3 regions of the Chungangia koreensis genome follow, and region 2 is predicted to be linked to each of the others. Evidence: riboswitches for the same ligand, from Rfam matches in the RefSeq annotation. Region 2 holds a riboswitch; each other region holds the start of a gene.

Region 1 (3,282 bases), on a different contig from region 2:
TCCACGACTTTCGGATCTTTTGTGGTAAGTTCTTGACCGGCAGAAAGGGCTGCGGCGTTCGCGACTTTTTGAAGGTGGGTTTTGTTCATATATAATTGACCGCCGTCTACGACAAGCCCTGCGAATGCAGTAAAGGCCAAAAATAAAAAGACGGATAGGAGAAGAATATTGCCGTCCTCATCTCTGATAAATCTTTTAAGCAACCATTTTCCCTCCTACTCGATCCGAATGGTCGAATCCACTTTTAAATCAATTGGCCCACTGACGGCAAGTTCCGCAAGCGGCATGACCGGTTCCAATGGATATGAAAATTTCACAGTCAATTGATCCCCCGGTCTTCTGACTGACTCCGATGGACTAATAGAAACCGAGAGTTCATTCGGATTTCCTGCAGTAAAATGAGCCTTTGCATAGGAAATCATGTCGATATCCGAGTGACCGAAACTGCCTTGTCTTACAGTTTCCTGAACTGTAAAGTGTAAATTCGTATATGTGTAGGCAACTCTGCCTAAATCAACGATGAATAACACCAACAATAAAAAAACCGGAATGACAAGCGCAAATTCGACTAAAGACTGACCTCGTTGGTCCTTAATCATAAGCTAATCACTCCGTTCGTGAGTAAACTGACAACTGCACCGAATGCTATTGCCACTCCATATGGTAAAGCTTCTTTGGAAGAGAATGACCGAATGAGATTCAGTTTCATTCCATAATTCATGAGGCTGCTGCGGTGAAGAAGAGTTAGCAGTTGTCCTGCCTTCAAAAGTCTCCAACCGATCAGTAGGACTGCTAAAGCTGCGCCAATCACAGCCATATATACTCCGGTTGTCAGGACAAACATCGGCCCTTTTATCGCGCCTACAACCGCCAGCAGTTTTACGTCCCCTGCCCCCATGCCTTTCATCAAGTATGGAATCAAGAGAAGCAGGAACCCGGCTACGAGTCCTAAAAGGGTACTGCCAAGTCCGCTCCATCCATCCATTACGGTATTCCAAATAACAGAAAGGAGGAGCACCGGCAGCAAGACTTTGTTATAAATCTTCCGTTCCCGGATATCCGTGACAAAACAGATGGCGAGAAGAATCAATAGTAACAAGTCGATTGATTGCATTGGGTGTCCTCCTTAAAGGCTAAATTAATTTATTATTGTGCAGCTTCTTTTGTAAATTGATCAATTACTGTTTGGAATTTCCCTTTAATAGTATCACCGAATGTTACAAGCAATGCTACAACTCCAACAGCGATTACTCCAAGTACTAATGCGTATTCAGCCATACCTTGTCCTTCTTGTTCGTTTAAGAAATCTGCAAAGAATTTTTTCATAATATGTTAATCTCCCTTTATTGTTGTATTTTTATAGTTTGTCCTACTGTAATTCCCAAATCCAAAATCCGACCTACTTCCAACTCAATGACGGAGTGCACATTTTTGAATCGTTTTCCGATTTTCCCTGGCTCGAGTGACTGTTCCAGTCCGACGACTTTCATCTCTTTATCTACATAAATGATGTCGATCGGAAATTTCATGAAAAACGTATGAACCGATGTGCAAGGTTTTATATGGACACCTGACTGTGGCTGCATCCGTTTATCGAACATGAGGCCTTTCAGACGTTTCGTGAATGAGTAAGCCGGCTTTAAGTTCTCAACGATGGTCACCCCTGTGTCTTCGTCCAACACCTTCATACATTCACCTCCACAAAAAAATGAACCCCGCCATTTGCCGAAAGCGAGGTTCATTCATTGGAAGTTTCTATCTTCATTGCAGGCCAAGTTTAGGGCACCACAAATAAGCGAAGACCGTCAACAACCAATTACTTTACCTGAATCTTTCGGCAGCTGGCTGACATCGTGCTTCGCACGGAAGTCCCTATAGCTTTGCGTCCTTGGCTTTCGCCAAGTTTGCCATTTATCGAGATTGGTAATATATTCCGTTCCCAAATCTCTAATAGCTATAATACAACCATTATTTAGCAAAATAAATAGGTATATTGTCTTATTTTGGAATTTAATTCAAAATAAGATGTTGGTTTACAACCAAACAACTGAAGTGTACAACCAAATCCAAAAAGTGTACAACCAAATCCAAAAAGCCTACAACCAAACGCATTAAATCTACAACTAAATCTTCAAAAGAAAAAACACCGAGCTTTTGCAAGCACGGTGTTCCTTCATATATAAATTAATTCGCTACGATATTTACCAATTTACCTGGAATCGCAATGACTTTACGTATTTCTTTGCCATCAGTCCATTCCTGAATGGTGGCATCAGCAAGTGCAGCTTTTTCCAGTTCTTCTTTCGTTACATCCTTCGCCACGACAATCTTCGAGCGGACTTTTCCGTTCACTTGAATTGCCATTTCGATTTCATTGTCGACCAGTTTACTTTCGTCAAATGTTGGCCACGCCTCATACGTAATCGTTTCCGTATGGCCAAGTTTCTCCCAAAGTTCTTCAGCAACGTGGCGGACAATTGGAGACATCATCTTCACGAAGCCTTCTGCATATTCCTTAGGAATTGCATCTACTTTATAGGCATCGTTGATGAACACCATCATTTGTGAAATTGCCGTATTGTAATGCATGTTTGCATAGTCTTCGGATACTTTCTTGACTGTTTGGTTGTATACACGATCCAATTTGCCATCGTTCGTGTCTACAATTTTCTTACTTAATGACCCATCTTCATTCACGAATAGGCGCCAGATCCGGTCAAGGAAGCGACGAGCTCCGTCCAGCCCATTTGTAGACCAAGCTTTTGAAGCATCAAGTGGTCCCATGAACATTTCATATAGTCGAAGAGCGTCCGCACCGTGAGTTTTCACGATATCATCTGGGTTTACTACATTCCCTTTTGATTTGGACATCTTTTCATTGTTTTCACCTAAGATCATGCCTTGGTTGAACAATTTTTGGAATGGTTCTTTCGTTGGAACAACACCCAAATCGTAAAGAACTTTGTGCCAGAAACGAGCATATAACAAGTGAAGTACCGCATGCTCCGCTCCACCAACGTAGATATCAACCGGCAACCAGCGTTTCGCCAACTCAGGATCAACTAATTGCTGATCATTGTTTGGATCGATATAGCGCAAGTAGTACCAGCAGCTCCCCGCCCATTGTGGCATCGTATTTGTTTCGCGGCGTCCTTTCTTACCAGTTACCGGATCCACGACATTTACCCACTCTTCAATATTTGCAAGCGGAGATTCACCTGTACCACTCGGCTTGATGTCTGTTGTTTTAGGAAGCATCAATGGAAGCTCTGATTCGTCGAC
Region 2 (3,282 bases):
AGTCTTCTGAATTTTCATCGAGCACTTGCGTCAACTGCCCACGGTGGTCGTATCCGAACTGTGCTGTTATTCCATTTTCCGTTTTCTTCGTCACATTTCCTTGTGCGTCATATTCGTATGATAGAGAGCGTCCATCCGAATACGTGACCTTGGTCGGAAGATCCCATTTTTCATGGTATTGATAACTAACTGTCAAACCGTCCGGGTAGGTCTCTTTGACTTTATTGCCATCCTTGTACTGATAAGAAGTGGTTCCTGCTTCCGTCGTTTGGGAAAGTAGATTTCCATCCTCATCGTATTGGAAGCTGATTGTTTTGCTGAGTGGGTCCGTTTGCTTCGTGATATTCCCTTTATCGACTTCATAATTCCACACTTTGTCCAGTGCATTTTTCTTCGTGACTTTCGTTACTTCCTTGCCATTTGCTTGATAACTATATGAATAAATGACGTTACCTTTTTCGTTTTTGATGGATGTTACACGGTCATTGCCATCATAGCCGTACGAAACAGTCTCCCCTTCACCATTTGTGACGCTGGTGATCCGGTTGCTGCTATCGTAACCATAGGAAATGCTGCGTCCATCTGGCGTTGTCACTTTCGTCAAGCGCTTCTGGCCATCGTATGTATAAATTGTAGACTGATTCAACGGATCAATGACTTCTGTAATGACATCACCGTTCCAGATGAGGCGGATTCTGCGGTTACTCGTGTCATAGATCGTCGTGAGCTTTCCGTTGCTGTCATACTCGAATCGGGTGGTATTGCCATAGCGATCTTTCCATTCGGTCATCTTACCCACTTTTGGATCTTGATCTTTACGCCAAGGGGCAAAATAACCGTTGTATGTAACAGTCATTCCTTTTTCAGTTGTTACTTCATAGTCAAACTGACTATTCCGCTTTAACTTGTCACCGTTGACTGCAGTCTTGTAGGAACCTTTATGAAGTTCATAGTTCGTCATGTCATCCCCATCGTATTCGGTAATAAAACCATCGGGGTCATCTTTGACGAATTCATAATTTAGTACGGTGCCATCTGCCCGGGTTTCGGCAATTGCAAATTCGGCAAACATTTGTAGATTAGAGTGATAGTTGTAATCCCAGCCAATTCCAAAAGCTCCGACTTCGGTACGGTCACTTGAGTATGTACGTTTCAACTCAAAGTCATATCCGATTCCCGGAATGAGTAGATCACTTTCGTCCATTGAAAGAGTTCCGGTTGATAGTTTGACCTTTTCCTCAAATGAACTGATTGGCGAAATTGGTCCATGATCGGCTGATACACTTGTCCCCGTACTTGCAGCTGGAGACATTTGTTCTAAGTTGGTTGTTGGAATTGCTGGTGATGATGATTGGTCTAGTTGGGGTAAATACGGGTTTTGCTGATTGAAATCTGGAAGATAGTCCAAGATGGAATTGGTGTCCATCATTGAATTGTTTGGTCCTGCTGCAAGTGCTTGCATAGGATAAGTAAAGATACTTGAGACGATTAGTAAAATAGATAATAAAATAGCAAAAGCTTGTCTAAGAATTTGTTTCTCTCTCTTGTTCAATTCGTTTTCCCCTTACCTTTCTCTTTCTCTCTTGGGTGAAGGATGGATGTGAGCCAATAGAAAAACCCCCTTTCAAGCATGGGGCGGCCATGACGAAAGGAGGCAGTTCATAAAATCCCTTTCTATTGGCGGTCCGGCGATCATAGCATGCTTCATGCTGTAGACCCGTAACTTTGCGTCCCCACTTTTCAATGAGTTTGCCTTTTACAAATAGTTTTTTAGACTCACGACTATCGATTCACTTAATGCCAAATTATCACAATGAAAGCGTTAAATCACCACAATTTTCTAATTTTATTTATAAATGAGTCTTTTGGATTAAAATCGGAATAAACAAAAAAGACTATATATTTTCCATAAAGTCCAAAACCCCGATATTCGGAAGATGCTAATGATCCATGTTTTGAATAATGCAAGGAGATTTTATGAAAAAAAGAAATCCGCCCTCGTATGGATCGGATTTCTTCTCATTAAAACAAATCAGCAAGTATGGAATAAATATAGTAGGCTTCTTCTACACTTCCCGGCTCAATTGCAGCAGCTTTTGGATACTCAAGCGGATATTCATCCCTTTTGTGGAGGAGCATGTCAAGTGCATGCTGATTTGCGTGAAACATTTCATTCGCATTTGCCCTTTCCGAATCCCTAAGTCGCTTGTGCCGTAATGTATTTTTCATAAAAATGTATGCAGCGCTTTGATCAGTAGCGTATTTGTTGAGGTATTTTTCAGCTTCGTCATACTTTTCAAGCTCAATGAGCGAAGCGATTAACGGGTAGCGAGCTCCTTGTTGGTCATCAGGATTGAAGTTGAGTAAATCAATAAATCGTTCGGACGCTTCTTCATAGTAACCCCAATCAAAGAGAAAGATGCCCAATGAGAACAACGCTCGTAAAAAATATCGATTCGGGAGATACGCCCATGGATGTTCCATGTCTTCATTGTAGAATTCATATGATACTTCAATGGCTTTCAGATAATCATCATACGCTTGTCTTGCATTCTTTTCAGACTCAGCCTTATGAAGGAGTACATCCGGGTTATGTGGATCGTTTGCCTCTGCCAACTTCCAATTTTGTTTCCTTAGCTTCTCATTTTCTGCAAAATAGGCCTCATACGCATACTTTTGAGCCTGTTCTTTTGCAGTCTTAGGCTGATAAGGGACGTTCATAAATTGTTTTAACTTCTCTTCTAAATCTTTTTCGTTCTTTGGTTCTTGATCCTTTAGATGCATTTGGATCTCCCAGTTCTTATACTCTGAAAATCTTGGGTAAACACCCACTTCGTAAACCATTTTCGTTTCTGAATTTTTGTCAATCGCATTGGCTGCGTGACTATGATAATAGTCTTCAATTTCTTCCGCATACTTCTGGATGGTGGAAGTGGAGACACCGAATACTTCTGACAAGTCTTTATTGGTCTGGAGATTAGGTAATAAACCATAATCTCTGCCAAAACGTACCGCTGCTGCAATGAGCGCTTCTTTCTTTCTTGGCTTTGGATTTACGCCCATTAAATAAAGTCCGAAAACCGTGAAAATGGTTTCGTCAACAGAATGATATTGTTCCAAATAACTATGTAGATTATAGAGTATTTCATCCTGCTCGGGTGTCAGTTTTTGCTCAGACTTGATGTCCTCTTTAAGGAGTAATAAGCACTCCATCAAATGCTTGCGGAAGAATTCTTCTGAAGTCAGCTTTTCCTTCTTGGCCATTTCCTTCATTTGTACTGT
Region 3 (3,282 bases), on a different contig from region 2:
AACATGATTACTTTTCTTCTTTTTTTCTAACAGTGCAATGTGATCTTGTTCCTTAGGTAGTCAAAAACATTAAAAAAGACTTAGGGATTCACCCTAAGTCACTAAATCAGTTAATGGCGTATGAAACTAATCCTTTTGCATTTGCGTACAATGCTGCCTGAGTCCGATCTGTGAGCTCCAATTTCGCTAAGATCTGGCTCACATGTTTCTTTACAGTGTATTCTGTGACAAATAACCGTTCGGAAATGTCACGGTTAGACATGCCCTTTCCGAGCTCAATAAGTACTTCCTTTTCCTTTGGTGTAAGATGTTCGATGAATTCATCCTCTTCCACTTCATTTGTCATTAATTCAAGTACACCTGGATCGAAATACTTCCTTCCTTTACCAATCACTTTTAATGCATGCAATAGTTCTTCCGGCAGAGCTTCCTTCAATATATAACCGTCTACTCCTACCTGTTTAGCCTGGTTGAAATCCTGTTGGTTTGAAGAAGAGGTTAAAATAGTAAACTTAGAATTGACACCCTTTTCCCTGCATTCCTTCACTAAAGCCAAGCCGGATTTACCAGCCAATCGCAGATCAACAATCGCAAGATCCGGCTTAAGTTCAATGATTCTATTTAGTCCTTCAGTGTAATCCGAGGCCTCACCTACTACTTCCATAGAATCTTCTATTGTAACTAATTCAGCTATCCCTTTCCGAATTAATGGGTGATCATCCACTATTACTACCTTCATATCCCTACCACCTTTTGCATGTTTCGATTTGGTATTTCAATCTGTAGACTGGTACCTTTGCCAATTTCACTATCGATCGCAACTACTCCACCAAATGAACCGACAATCTTTTTAATATTATGAAGACCAATGCCTTCTTCTTCCCTATTCGGCTTTATAACCATGCCTGATCCATTATCATGAATTTCCAAGACCGTTGCATCCTCGGTAACTGTCATAGAAACATAAATACGTTCACATTTCCCATGACGTACTGCATTGCCGCATGCTTCGTTTAGAATTCGAATAAGTGATTCTTTAAGCTTATAACTTAATGCAGACTCGACACCTGAAACTTGATGAATCACTTTAACACCATGTAAGGTTGAAAATTCATCCAAGAAAAGACGGAACTGATTTAAAACTGGTTGCTCACCTTTCTTCACGGAACTAAGTCGATATATCGCTGCCCTGATCTCCTTCATTGCCTCATTGGCAATACGGCCTAAAAAGTGGAGGTCATGACTCAACTCCACATTTTTATACTTATGTTGGAGATTGTGTAGTGAATAGACTAGACCAAAGAGTTTTTGAGAAACATTGTCGTGGATTTCATTTGCAATTCGGTTTTGTTCCTCTAATATGGCCATCTTCGTTGAATAACGATTCATCTCATTATTTAACGAAACCACTTGTTCAATTGCCGCCTCATGCTTTCTGTTCAACTCCAATAATTGTTCATTTGCCTCTTTTAATTCCTCCATTTTCAAATCAAGCTCTCTTGTTAAACGGGAAAAGAGGTTCGCCAGTAAAACCCCCAGCAAGCAAGCCAAATATATAAATGCACTTTCTTCCATAATTAAAAGAACATCAGAAAAGGAAATGTTTGTTCCTGATAAAAATGTAATCGAAGCTAAGTAACTAAACAAAAGTCCCCAGCTGAAAATGGGTGATAAAAAGCTTATTGCTACTAATATAGGATTCAAAGAATACCAAATAAATGGACTCTCGATTCCCCCTGTATATAAGACAAAAAATAGTAGGAAAATTAGTTCAATAAGTACAAATAATTTTAGGAAAGTATGTTTCAGTTCAAATTTGTTATAAAGATGTGTCGAGGCAATTGCTAATAGACTAATGGCAACTACTGAACTTAATTTGATATGGAAGGGTTGACCGTAGCTTCCGATTAGATAGAATAACGATGTTAAGAATAAAGAAAGAGTTCGATAGACCAAACCTAAGTGCAATTGACTGGAAGGGGACTTTTGAATCACAGTACTCAAGTAATTGATCACGACCATAATTGTTCAAAACCCCACTTTTCTTTAACACAACACATCCCTCGCGTCCCCCTTTGACATAATAAATAGCCTCATTACCTTGAATATCAGTTCAAGTCAAATCAGGCCGGTTGCACCAACAGCTCCATACTTTCCAGGTGCCCACATACAGAAAGTATTTCAACGCATCCATTATTTTTATTACTTTATATATGTCATTATAACCAGTACGAAAGGAATATTTTCTCAAAACCTGTTGATGAATCCCTTCTATTTTTGTCGAATTCCATATAATTACCACTATTTCATTTAGTTCCTATAAGACTTTAGAATTAAATAAGAAAAAACCCCATAGAAAATGCCATGAAGCAAAATTTGCTTCATGGCATTTATACTTACTTTTCTTACTTACCTGGTTTTCCAGGCTTTTCTGGCTTTCCAGGCTTGTCACCTTTGGCTGGTTGTTTCTTGATAGTAATTGTTTGAGTAGCTTTTTGACCAACCAAGTCTTCTACGACAAATTCGAATACATTGTCACCATCAACTAAGTTCAATTCCACTTCAAACGTTTGGTCAAATCCTTTCATACCGTACGGTTCTGACAATTCCTTATTGAATTTTTCATCACCATTCACAGTCAGTCGTACTTGGTCGAAGTTATCTTGGACACGGACTTTAACTTTAATAGTATCTTCCTTCACATTCTTTGGATACTTCTTATCTACTGTCACTTTCGGTCCAAATGTATCAACGAAGATGATGCGACGGATCGACATTTCGTTACCGTGCTCATCGACAGCCGCAACTTTGACGTCTTTCACGCCATCTTCCAAGTTCAAGACGTGTGAGAAGTTGACACCGTCAAAGTCTTCAACCACTTCTCCGTTCACTGTCAATGAAGTTACAGCAGATTCATCTTCCACTTTACCTTTTACCAATACTTCATTCGTATTATAAGCTGCGAAGAATCCTGGTTCTTCAATGTAAATCACTGGTGGATTTGTTTCAGCTTGTGATCCGCCATCCATGTTCACTTCAACCTCACTGTAGTTACGAGCAGCATCCCATACAACGACTGTTACAGTATCTCCTTCAGCTAATTCGGATTCAAATGCATATTCCGCTTCAGCTGCAGTCAATTCAGCAACCGTTTCACCGTTCACAAGAACTTCCCAATACTCTACGCCAACACCTTCATCAGCCAAGTCACTGACTGAAACAGAGTTCAATTCTGCATCGTAAGCTGCTTTCGCAGATGGAGCTACTGTATCAACCTTCACT

The links. A riboswitch is a leader RNA that binds a small molecule or an ion and turns the genes downstream of it on or off. The one in region 2 is predicted to bind cyclic di-GMP.
Region 1: it holds a riboswitch for cyclic di-GMP, as region 2 does, so the genes downstream of both, ACFOZY_RS04670 (DUF192 domain-containing protein) here and ACFOZY_RS09380 (RHS repeat-associated core domain-containing protein) in region 2, are expected to answer to the same signal.
Region 3: it holds a riboswitch for cyclic di-GMP, as region 2 does, so the genes downstream of both, ACFOZY_RS05820 (sensor histidine kinase) here and ACFOZY_RS09380 (RHS repeat-associated core domain-containing protein) in region 2, are expected to answer to the same signal.

What each region holds. Positions count from the first base shown of each region.
Region 1 covers NZ_JBHSEC010000005.1:59,445-62,726, reverse strand. Annotated here, with positions in the region: gene ACFOZY_RS04690 (pilus assembly protein TadG-related protein) at 1-203, opposite strand, end outside; gene ACFOZY_RS04685 (TadE/TadG family type IV pilus assembly protein) at 216-599, opposite strand; gene ACFOZY_RS04680 (A24 family peptidase) at 596-1,114, opposite strand; gene ACFOZY_RS04675 (Flp family type IVb pilin) at 1,147-1,326, opposite strand; gene ACFOZY_RS04670 (DUF192 domain-containing protein) at 1,344-1,688, opposite strand; cyclic di-GMP riboswitch class I at 1,834-1,919, opposite strand; gene leuS (leucine--tRNA ligase) at 2,185-3,282, opposite strand, start outside.
Region 2 covers NZ_JBHSEC010000019.1:52,447-55,728, forward strand. Annotated here, with positions in the region: gene ACFOZY_RS09380 (RHS repeat-associated core domain-containing protein) at 1-1,552, opposite strand, end outside; cyclic di-GMP riboswitch class I at 1,677-1,764, opposite strand.
Region 3 covers NZ_JBHSEC010000006.1:25,965-29,246, forward strand. Annotated here, with positions in the region: gene ACFOZY_RS05815 (response regulator) at 107-739, opposite strand; gene ACFOZY_RS05820 (sensor histidine kinase) at 736-2,016, opposite strand; cyclic di-GMP riboswitch class II at 2,119-2,201, opposite strand; gene ACFOZY_RS05825 (S8 family serine peptidase) at 2,406-3,282, opposite strand, start outside.